DNA from 2 places in the Shewanella sp. SP2S2-6 genome. Region 2 is predicted to be linked to the other one. Evidence: riboswitches for the same ligand, from Rfam matches in the RefSeq annotation. Region 2 holds a riboswitch; the other holds the start of a gene.

Region 1 (5,691 bases), on a different contig from region 2:
CAAAGCACTGAAATAGTAAGCTGTTTTGACTGTTTCAGATAAAATATCGGAGAGAAACGTGAGATACAGTAAATTTACCATTGCTTTGTTGTGCTTGTGTGCAAGTAACTCGTACGCCTTAGAGTTGATAACTGCAACTGAAAACCAATCAGTAAACCAAATCGAACAAAAGTTTGATATTGATAACTTGTTAATATCTATTAATGACCGCTTATCTAATCATAAGAAAAGTGAATATGATTATGAATCACTATTAACAAACATCAAAAACGAGAAAGAGCATTATAACAAGGCAATATTGGCATTACCCAATGCCATTTTAACAGAAAGTGACCCGAGTAATTACTTCAAAGAAATCGAAACCTTAGTAAAGAACATTGATTCACTTGAAAAGAAATCGGTCGAAGACGAAGTTAAAAACAAAGAAAACTATCAAGATATATTAAAACAGTACGAAATTGTTAATAGTCAACGAACTCAAAGAAGCGCACAACTTTTTGCATTAAAAAAAGAAATAGTTAATCGTATTGTTGCTGAGTTATCCAGTGCTGATAGTGTTAAGTCAATTGACCTAGAAAGCTCTATGACTTGTTCTAAATTTCAATCTATAAATGATTGTTTAAAAGATACCGAAAAGTATACAGTTAAAAATACGATTAATTCAAATCCATTCCTTAGCGATAAAAGTGTACTACTATCATACAAGGTTATTGATGCTAGTATGAATATGAATGGAGAACTGCATTATAGAGTTAACATGACGTTTAAGCCGTCATATAACAACAAAATAGAATCATTACTCAATGAAAAACTGGGCCTTAAGTCCACAGTGATTACCCTAACGAGCAACGTTGATGCAGACTGGTATGTCGATGGTGCAAAGGTTGGTACAGGTAAGAAAATTTATCCCGAAGTTACCTTAGGTAAGCATGGTATTGTCGCATCATACAAAACCATGAAAAAATCAACCATTGAAACAGTAGAAACCAATGCTATTTTTAACTATAAATTTGGCAAGATAGAAGACAAACCCGCTACTGACAATGAAGAGATTAAAAGTATAGCGAATAAGTCAGCTGCAGAGGAGACCAAGTCTAAACAGACTAAGCCTAAATTAACTATGTATGCAAAAAAAGAAGACAATACATCGAAAGAAGTTAATAATAAAAATGAGATGTCTGCCGATAATAATGATAAAAATAGCTATGAATATTATCTTGGTATTAAACCGCTAAATAAAGAAGAACAAGATAAACAATTTAAGAATAGATAATAGCAAAAGCAGCCTTTATATTCATTTAAAGGCTGCAAAATAGCTTATATAATCAGATATTAAAAACGATAACCAAGGGTTAAACGAATATCACGGCCTCGACCAGAGTAATAACTATCACCCCAAAGGCCACCGTAATAACCTGCGCTAACATAGTCTTTATCGAATAGGTTATCGATACGCAGACTGGCAAGCCAAGCATCACGATTGTAGTTCAAGGCTAAATTACCAAGCACGTAACTAGATAACTTATCGCCTTCGTTACCGTTATCGCCTTCGATAAAGCGGTTACCAGTATAAATTGCTTCGGCAAATACTTGGAAATGCTCAGCAAAATCCATGCTGACATAACCGCGTCCTGTGTGTTTTGCCACCCAAGACAGCTCCTTGCCATCATTGTTACCGTCAGTAAATTCAGCATCGATATAGTTATACTCTAGCCCGAGCTGCAGCGCTTTAGTCACCTGCCAATCCCAATCGGCACTGGCGCCATAACGACGAGAAGCGTCGGCATTGACGTTAGCGCCTTGGAAATCTCCATTTGGAGGTGTCTCCGCGCTAGGATCAAACACGATTTCATCTTCCAAATCGAGACGGTATAGGCTCACTCGTAGAGTTTGGCTCGCAAGAGTCCAATCCCAACCCGCTTCGTAGGAGCGGCCCGTCTGCGGCTTTAAGCCAAACACATCTTTAGGGGTATAAGCTTGCTCATCCACTTTGGCAAAACGGAAGTTTTCATCGCCACGCAGATAGAATCTGTGCTCCGTACTAGGACGGTAGTTTAGGCCAAACTCAAATGCTGTCGCATCTTCATCTAAATCGATACCATTAGGATAAACTTTGCGATCGACTAACTCGTCGGTCACCCGCGCATATCGCCCACCCACAACATAACTTAGGGTATGGCTTAATGGAACAGTGGCTTGTAAGTAAGCACTTTGTGTTTGCTGCACATTACTGCGCGCCATAGTGTCAAAATCAGCCTTACCACGGCTGATGTCTAAACCTGTGACTAGGTTTAGCTCACCTTGACGGGTACTGTAGTTCGCTAACGCTTTAGGACTAAACATCAACAGTGAGCGCGTGTTATGGCTGTTCGCCCCCCAATTAAAAGAAGACACTAAGGTATCGCTATAATCTAAATCCGCTGCTAAAGCCCAATTTTGATTAAGCTGATGCTGATAACCCGTGCGCGCCGCAGTGGTCATCTCGTGAGAATATTGCTTATCGTTCCCAGAGTCACGTGGGTTGTCTTTAAATTGATCTTTTGTAAGCGAGCCAGGATTTTCACGGTCATCATCGTAATAGCTGGTTTCAACGAAGAACGAGTCTGTGGCCGTTTTATATTGAATGCGGCCAAGAATAGAGCCGGTTTCGTTAGCATTATGTTTGCGATAGTTGTCACCTTGGTTATAGCTACCAGTGAAAAAGTAACGCCAATCTTTGTTGATCGCGCCAGAGACATCACCACGACCTTCATAGGTATCAAAGCTGCCGCCGGATAACTGCACGCTGCCGCCAGTATTTTCAGGAGATTTAGTGACAATATTAATCACCCCGCCCACGGCTTGGTCACCATAAAGCACACCCGCACTACCCGATAAAATTTCGATGCGCTCGACTTGATTAAGCGGAATGGCATTAAGACTAGGGGCAGCGATATCGATATTATTGAGGCGACGACCATCAAGTAAAATCAGCGTGTTATTCACAGCAGTGCTGGCGCTAAAGCCACGCATCGCAAAACTAGTACCGATGTTATTATCTGAAATTTGAATACCACTTTGACCGCGTAAAACTTCAGTCACACTAGTGGCACCGCTCATTTCAATCGCCGCAGCGTCAATCACATTCACATTCGCGGCAATATTTAACGGGGTATTGTCAGAGCGGCCGATCACGACAAGATGCTCGTCGACTTTCGCTGTGCTGCTAGCGTCAGCCGCCATAACGGGCGCGATAACGGAAAAACTGCAAAGGCTACCGATCAGCAGCGCGATTTTTGTTGGATTTGTTCCCATTTTACCTTTAACTCCTGCAAGGAAAACGGGGCATTAGCGCCACGATACTGTTCATTCAGTAAAAGATACTGACAGTGACTATCGCATTTTGAGATCTGCCCACCGAAATCTCAAAAACACCTTTAGGGCCGGTCTCCGGACTTAGGCTATGTTAATCCGTAAAAATAGAATTAACGCTAGACTGACCTTTAACATTCTGACTATCGGGTTCTGTCTTGAACACACCAATCAAACGCGGTCTTCTCTCACCTTTTACCGTTGCGGGGGCAGTGCCAGAATTTCACTGGCTTCCCGATTATCTCGCGGCTTTCGCACGCAAGCACCTCAGAAGGTTGACTAAAAATTTGATTCATAGGGCACAGCCATCAATAAAACAGCGATACTCCCTTAAGGCTCAGCACATTATAGAGCCTGAGCGCGCGCATTATAGACGTCTATACGGATGAAAGTCCATCAAACTCAAGCGAGCGTCTACAGCCTACTTCAAGGAGAATGGGACTAAAGTGGAGATAAAATCTTGGCTATTATCTGCCTGCAGTGGTGGTTTATCGGCAGAAAAAACGGCACCTCGCATCGACTTATGCAGTAGATACAAATCTTTATTGCCACTAACAACCGTATAGTAGCCAATTTCCCCTTGAGGAATCGAAGCATAGGCTTTGGGATTCACTTGCGTGGCATTGTGGATATTGGGCATGGCTGTACAGCCTAAAATAGCCTTAAATCCCTCGTGTCCATCAACTTCAGTCTCGCCGAGCTTCTGGTACACCACTTCGCCGTCACAGGTCGATTTATAGGTCTGGGCCATCGCATCTAAAAAACGCTCAGGGCTAATACTCTCGGCCATATCCTTAAAGCCCTGCACGCAAAATAGTGCACTCCACTGGGTTAATGCTTCCTGCTCTGGCACAAACTCTGCCATAAACATGCCTGCTTGCTCCTCATGATAAGCCTGCTTCCAGCCCGCAGGCAGATTGAACCCTAATTGCTGACCAAATACGGGCAATACATGGGTATGAGCAACGCCGCTTTCGCTCCGGGGCATATCTAATGTGGCTTGAACAGGCTCTGAGCCAATTAAGCTGCAGAGTAACAACACACTGGCACCTTGAAATAATCCAATAGGTGAACACAATGCTAATTTCATACTTATCATCCTTGTATCGCACTTATAACTAATACTAATTAATACGACATCATGAAATTGAACAGAAAACACCCAGCATTCTAGCGAAGAACCCAGATTGAAAACAGTCAAAAGCTTAGATTAACTGCCACTTTGAAAGAAATAATCACTGTCACGGCTTGAATAACAGAGAAATACTCCGTTTATCTGCGCCGTGATGGTAAAAAAGGTTAGTGCTATTCGCTAAACAACCACATTTTGACTTCAGGTTTAGGCCTTTCCTGACTCAGAATCGCCTGCCGTTGCTCTGGCGTTTCGCATTGGATAACAGGGGTAAAATCCAGCGGCTTAATCACCAACGAATCGGCAGGCGGTAGCGGAGATTTGGCGAACATCTCGTTATTCATCGACCAAGAGACCCATTCCCCCTTTTCACTGATCCCGACATAACCCTCACCCGCTCTCGCTAACCAAGTTAATCGCGGGATGCGTTCTATGAGCTTCTCGACATTTTCTAGGTTAGCCCTATAGCCTACTGGCACGACTTTGCCGTCAGGACGGGTGAATACAAATGATGCTGAACCTATGGTGATTTTGCTTCCCTCCTGCCAATACCGATTGAGAATGTCTTGGGCATAGTGAAAACCATATAGATAGGCGTAGTCACTATCATCGACAAGGATTTGCGGTACGGCATTGTCACGCAGCAACAAAAATCCCGTGCCAACACTGACAATACTGTTCACGCCTTTAATATCCGTTTGTTTGAGCCAATCGATACCACAGTTCGTTTCATTGCCCCAAAAGTGCGCCTCACCCGTTGGACTTAAGATTGCAAAAGCACAGCTATTTGACGTAATACTCGCGACATCCAGTAGCGCACTGCGAATAGAATAAACATCACTACTCTGCCCCCAAGTTACGACGCTGCCATCCTTTTTTAGAGCTGCATAAGTTCCTTGGGTATATTCAACACTCACAACATCCATTAACTGTGGCAGCAGCTTTTTCATATTGGTTGACCGTTCAACTTGCCCCCAAATCACAGTGCTTCCGTCTTTTTTAAGAGCAGTAAAACTTCGTCCTTCAGCAAAAATATCCACGACATCAAACAGTTTATCCTGCACATGTTGGCTATTGCCGCCTTCGGGCCCATAACCCCAAGTGTGCACTTTTCCACTAGCATCGAGTGCGGCTACCGCCTCACGATTAGCATAGAGTTTAGTGATGTTTGTCATTCGACTTTGCAGGGCTTTGTCGAGGCTCAGTTT
Region 2 (5,691 bases):
CGTCGCCTGCGGACTAGCGAAATACAGCAACAGACTCGTTAGCGCGCCGAACATAAAGGAGGTCGCCACGCCAGAGAGCAACATGCGTTCCACTTGGCTATTGAGCCCAAGGCCAGACAAGGCCAGCACTATCAGTACCGACAAACTGGCGCCAATAAAAGCGCCGAAGGGCAAGCTAAACCAAAGCAAACCCGACAAGGCGCCCGAGCCACTAAAAATCCCCGAGTTCGCCGCCATACCCGTATTCTCAAAAAATCCAGAGCCTGTGAATATCGTCAACATCACCACAGCGCCAAAGGATGCGCCGGAACTAATACCAAACAAATATGGATCGGCCAGCGGATTGCGGGTCACGGTTTGCAGCACACTGCCCGCCAAGGACAAACCCGCACCCGCCACAAAGGCCAGCAAAATACGCGGCAGTCTGAGCTCCATCACGATGCGCTCTGTCATGCCATTGGCTTGAGTGAGGTTGGCCATTTTATTGATAAACACTTGGATAACATCCATAAAACTGATGTTCGCCGCGCCAAAACTCGTGGCGGCAATGGGGGTTATCAAAGTGATTATGCCTAATGCGACCAGCATCAGTTGTTGTCTCGTCAAAGGTGTCACGATACGCCCCAAATGTAAGATGAAATGCTGTTTACTCCCTGAATCATCCGCCCTCGCCTCGCTCAGCCAAAGCATCAGCCATGTTGTGCGTCGAATCATGGTAGCCATAAAAGTAGCTGATTAAGGGCTTTTTATGTTGTGGATGGGTCGACACCTGAGCGCAAACGCCGAACACATCACCAATTCGCGCCTCGGTTAATACCTCGGTTGGTGTGCCCATAGCGCTGACTTCACCGTTATGGATCAACAACAAACTGTCGCACAGGGCGCTGGCTAAATTGAGATCGTGAATAGAGGCAATCACGCTGATGCCAAGGCTACGAACTAATTCGAGGATTTGGATTTGATAACGCACATCGAGGTGGTTGGTTGGCTCGTCGAGGATCAGCAGTTGCGGCTGCTGCACTATGGCACGGGCGATTAAGGCACGCTGCTTTTCACCACCAGATAAGTGCTCGTACTGTTGATGCATCTTATGACTCAGGCCGACTTTCTCTAAGGCTTTGGCAATGCGCTCGCCATCACAGCTCGAATTAGTATCGAACATGCCCTTGTGCGGTGTTAAGCCCATGCTGACCAATTGCTCTGTGGTTAAATCGAAATAGTGCGGCGTGTCTTGCTGCACTACGGCAACGCGGCAGGCAAACGCTTTGGGCGATAAACGCTCAATATCTTGATCAAACAGGGTAATTTTGCCCTGAGTCGGGCGAACAAAGCGATACAAACAGCGTAGCAAGCTAGACTTACCCGCACCGTTAGGCCCAATCAAACCCAACATCTGCCCCGTTGGCAGCGCAAAGTTAATATTGGAAAGAATGGTTTTGCCATCGATACACCAGCTTAACTGGCTGACATCGAGCGCGACCGTCTGGCTCGCTGATGGGCGAGTGTCGCTGTCATTCAAAGCATGGCTCGTTTGGATGGCAGAGAGTTTCACCAAAGTGGTGCTCCTAGCGAGTCCAAACCTGAATTAAAAAAGGTTGTGCACATTGTCATCGGCTCCCTCGAGTCACCCGCTCGAGAACTAAGGCTGCACGCAGCGATAACAGAAATAGGCAGGTCTCCTGACTCGTCACTTTTTGTATTGAAAACAATATAAAAAGTCACTCACAGTTGCGGGCACAGTTCGGGCTGACTGACGAGCAGCTCCCCGATTCCCTATTATGTTGAGATTGATTTCAAGCCTTTGCAGCGTGTCTCGGCCATAACTGCCACAGAACACCCTCGCACCACTCAAAACTCCCAACACCTATTTCTGTGACGTCATCCGATACACTGCCACCAGCCTTGCAAGGCCGTGTGCGTCGGGGACGTCAGGAAAAAGCATTATCCTATATTTACCTTAATAGGCAATCGACAATCACGCTGGTAAGACAAGAAAAATCTTCACCTTAGGGCAACGCGGATCACTCGCAGCGCCCGCTCGGCCAATCTAAACGCCAATAACAAACGCCGTGCTCATCCTGCAGCACATTAATGCTCACCACGGCCGCCACGGGTAAATCGAGTTGACTGTAAAATCCCACCGCCCGTTCAACCCCAAGGGCGCGCGCCATTAAGTGACGGATCACTCCGCCGTGGGTCACCACCCATACTTTGGCAGCCAGTTCGCCCGCAGCCACGCCCGCTCCCACAGCCAGCTCGGCGCTATCTGAGTCGACGGTCAATCGTTCAAACTCGGCGGCGAGTATCTGGTCAATCGCGCCATTCACCCGCGACTCGAAACTGGCCATAGTTTCCCCATTGGGCGGCGGTGTTTGCCAAGGGTTTTGCCAATAGGCCGCTAAACGTTCGCCCTCTTGCTGATACAGCTCATCGAGTCGACAACCGTCCCAATCGCCAAAGTCGATTTCTTGTAAACCCGACAAAAACTGCGCCTGCAATGGCCTTGACTCAGATATCAATGCCGCCGTCGAATGCAATTCGGCGGCAAAGGCTTGGGCAAATTCGCCGCAGCGGCGTGAAGTCGAACTATAAATCGCGCTGCAGGTACTTGCCTGCGCCTCAACCGCTGCCGACATTTGCTGCCAGCCCTTTTCGCTTAAAGGCACATCCACACGGCCGCGTAAAATGGCGCCGCCTTCACACTCGCCGTGGCGTAACAATAACAATCGAACTTGTTTCATCGTATTCCTATGTCTATCACTCATGGCAAATTTTGTTGAAAGCCCACATTAGAACCGTCGTCCTATATACTCAATTACGCCCTAGCCCAACAACTAGCTCTACAACTAGTCCTAAAAAAAGAGCCGTTAAACTGGGTGAAAAGTGCTGATAGGACGCAATTGTCGTCAGTCAATTTTGACCTTGCCCTGACAATCATAAGTCGCGTATTATGGACGTCTATACGTTTAAATGTCCAAAACTAATCTCTAACAATGAATAACTAAAACGAGTAGTCAAATATCGACCGAGCAGAATGGAATGCACTTAGCCTAACTAAGTTAGCTAATTTAGATCACTAACTAGGGTCGATAACGAGAGCCGATATCTGGACTGCACAACACGCTTTACCCTGCACTTAGCATAACAAGGGTCGATGCTTGGACTTAACTTAGCTGTATTTAAGGTAATTATTTATGACGATACCCTCTACCAAAGCCGGCCAGATATTGGCAGACATTCGTAAACAGCTTGCTGAGCGCATTCTAATCTTAGACGGTGCCATGGGCACTATGATCCAAGACCACAAGCTCGAAGAAGAGGATTATCGCGGCGAACGCTTTAAAGATTGGCACACTGACGTCAAAGGTAACAATGATTTATTGGTGTTGTCGCAACCCCACATCATCAAACAAATTCACACCGACTACTTAAACGCCGGTGCCGACATCATTGAAACCAACACCTTTAATGCTACTACTATCGCCATGGCCGACTACGACATGCAGTCGCTGTCCGCCGAAATTAACTTAGCCGGCGCGCGCCTCGCCCGTGAAGCCTGTGATGAAGTGTTTGCTGCCACAGGCATTCCACGCTACGTCGCCGGTGTGTTAGGCCCCACTAACCGTACGTGTTCGATTAGTCCCGATGTGAACGATCCTGGCTATCGCAACGTCAGCTTCGATGAGTTAGTGAGCGCTTACCGAGAATCCACTAAGGCGCTGATTGAAGGCGGCGCGGATATCATTATGGTCGAGACCATATTCGATACCTTAAACGCCAAAGCCGCACTGTTTGCGATTGAATCGGTATTTGATGACTTATTTGGTCAGCATTCTAAAGACAGATTGCCGATCATGATTTCGGGCACTATTACCGATGCCTCTGGCCGCACACTGACTGGCCAAACGACCGAAGCCTTTTACAATTCCCTTCGTCATATCAAGCCGTTATCTATCGGTCTTAACTGTGCACTTGGGCCAAAAGAATTGCGCCCCTATGTGGAAGAATTATCCCGCATCAGTGAGTGTTATGTGTCGGCGCATCCGAATGCAGGCCTGCCGAACGAGTTTGGCGGTTACGATGAAACCCCAGAAGACATGGCAAACGTGATTGAAGATTGGGCGCGCGAAGGCATGCTCAATATTATCGGTGGTTGCTGTGGTAGTACGCCTGAACATATCCGCGTTATTCGCGAAGCGGTCGATAGACATAACCCGCGCGTATTGCCCGATATTCCCGTAGCCTGCCGCCTTGCCGGTTTGGAACCACTGACTATCGACGCCCAATCCCTGTTCGTTAACGTGGGTGAACGCACCAACGTTACAGGTTCAGCCAAGTTTTTAAAGCTGATCAAAGACGGTAAGTTTGAGCAGGCGCTCGATGTCGCCCGCGAGCAGGTCGAAAGCGGCGCGCAGATCATCGACATCAACATGGACGAAGGCATGCTCGATGGCGCAGAGATCATGCACAAGTTTTTAAACTTGATTGCCTCTGAGCCCGACATCAGCCGCGTACCTATTATGATCGACTCCTCTAAGTGGGAAGTGATCGAAGCTGGCCTCAAATGTATTCAAGGCAAGGGCATAGTTAACTCGATTTCCCTCAAAGAAGGCGAAGCCAAGTTTATCGAGCAAGCAACACTGGTGAAACGCTACGGCGCGGCGGCCATTATCATGGCATTCGATGAGCAAGGTCAGGCCGATACCAAGGCGCGTAAAATCGAAATCTGTACCCGCGCTTATCGGGTGCTGGTCGATAAGGTCGGCTTTCCGCCAGAAGACATCATCTTCGACCCAAACATTTTCGCCATCGCCACAGGTATCGATGAACACGACAACTATGCAGTCGATTTTATTGATGCCATTAAAGCGATTAAAGCCACCCTGCCCCACGCGATGATTTCGGGCGGCGTGTCGAACGTGTCGTTCTCGTTTCGCGGTAACAACCCAGTGCGCGAGGCGATTCACGCGGTATTCCTGTACCACGCCATCAAAGTCGGCATGGACATGGGCATTGTCAACGCGGGTCAGTTAGCCATTTACGACGATATCGATCCTGAGCTTAAAGTACGGGTCGAAAACGTAGTGCTTAACTTGCCCTGCCCAGTCGAAGGCTCAAGCAATACCGAGCAGTTACTTGAAATCGCGGAGAAATTCCGCGGTGATGGCGCACAGGTGGGTAAAAAAGAAGATTTAGAATGGCGCAGCTGGCCGGTGAGCCAACGCTTATCCCATGCGCTCGTCAAAGGCATTACCGAATTTATTGATGAAGATACCGAAGCGGCGCGCCAAGAAGCGAAACGTCCACTGGATGTGATTGAAGGCGCCTTGATGGACGGCATGAACGTGGTCGGCGACTTGTTCGGCTCGGGCAAGATGTTCCTGCCGCAGGTAGTGAAATCGGCGCGGGTGATGAAAAAAGCCGTGGCCTACTTAAACCCCTATATCGAGCTGGAAAAGGTCGAAGGCCAATCGAATGGCAAGATTTTGATGGTGACGGTAAAAGGCGATGTGCACGATATCGGTAAGAATATCGTCGGCGTGGTGCTCGCCTGTAACGGTTTTGAGGTATTCGATTTAGGCGTGATGGTGTCGGTGGAGCGAATTCTCGACGCCGTGAAAGAACACAATATCGATATCATCGGCATGTCCGGCCTCATCACGCCGAGTCTGGACGAGATGGTGCATAACG

The links. A riboswitch is a leader RNA that binds a small molecule or an ion and turns the genes downstream of it on or off. The one in region 2 is predicted to bind cobalamin.
Region 1: another riboswitch for cobalamin. It lies ahead of Q4Q57_RS06515 (TonB-dependent receptor); the one in region 2 lies ahead of Q4Q57_RS02550 (ABC transporter ATP-binding protein).

The regions. Positions count from the first base shown of each region.
Region 1 is NZ_JAUOEQ010000005.1:221,063-226,753, reverse strand. Features, by position in the region: gene Q4Q57_RS06520 (hypothetical protein) at 59-1,273, shown strand; gene Q4Q57_RS06515 (TonB-dependent receptor) at 1,333-3,294, opposite strand; cobalamin riboswitch at 3,403-3,636, opposite strand; gene Q4Q57_RS06510 (hypothetical protein) at 3,773-4,441, opposite strand; gene Q4Q57_RS06505 (hypothetical protein) at 4,657-5,691, opposite strand, start outside.
Region 2 is NZ_JAUOEQ010000002.1:119,419-125,109, forward strand. Features, by position in the region: gene Q4Q57_RS02545 (iron ABC transporter permease) at 1-690, opposite strand, end outside; gene Q4Q57_RS02550 (ABC transporter ATP-binding protein) at 659-1,552, opposite strand; cobalamin riboswitch at 1,652-1,818, opposite strand; gene Q4Q57_RS02555 (histidine phosphatase family protein) at 2,022-2,741, opposite strand; gene metH (methionine synthase) at 3,195-5,691, shown strand, end outside.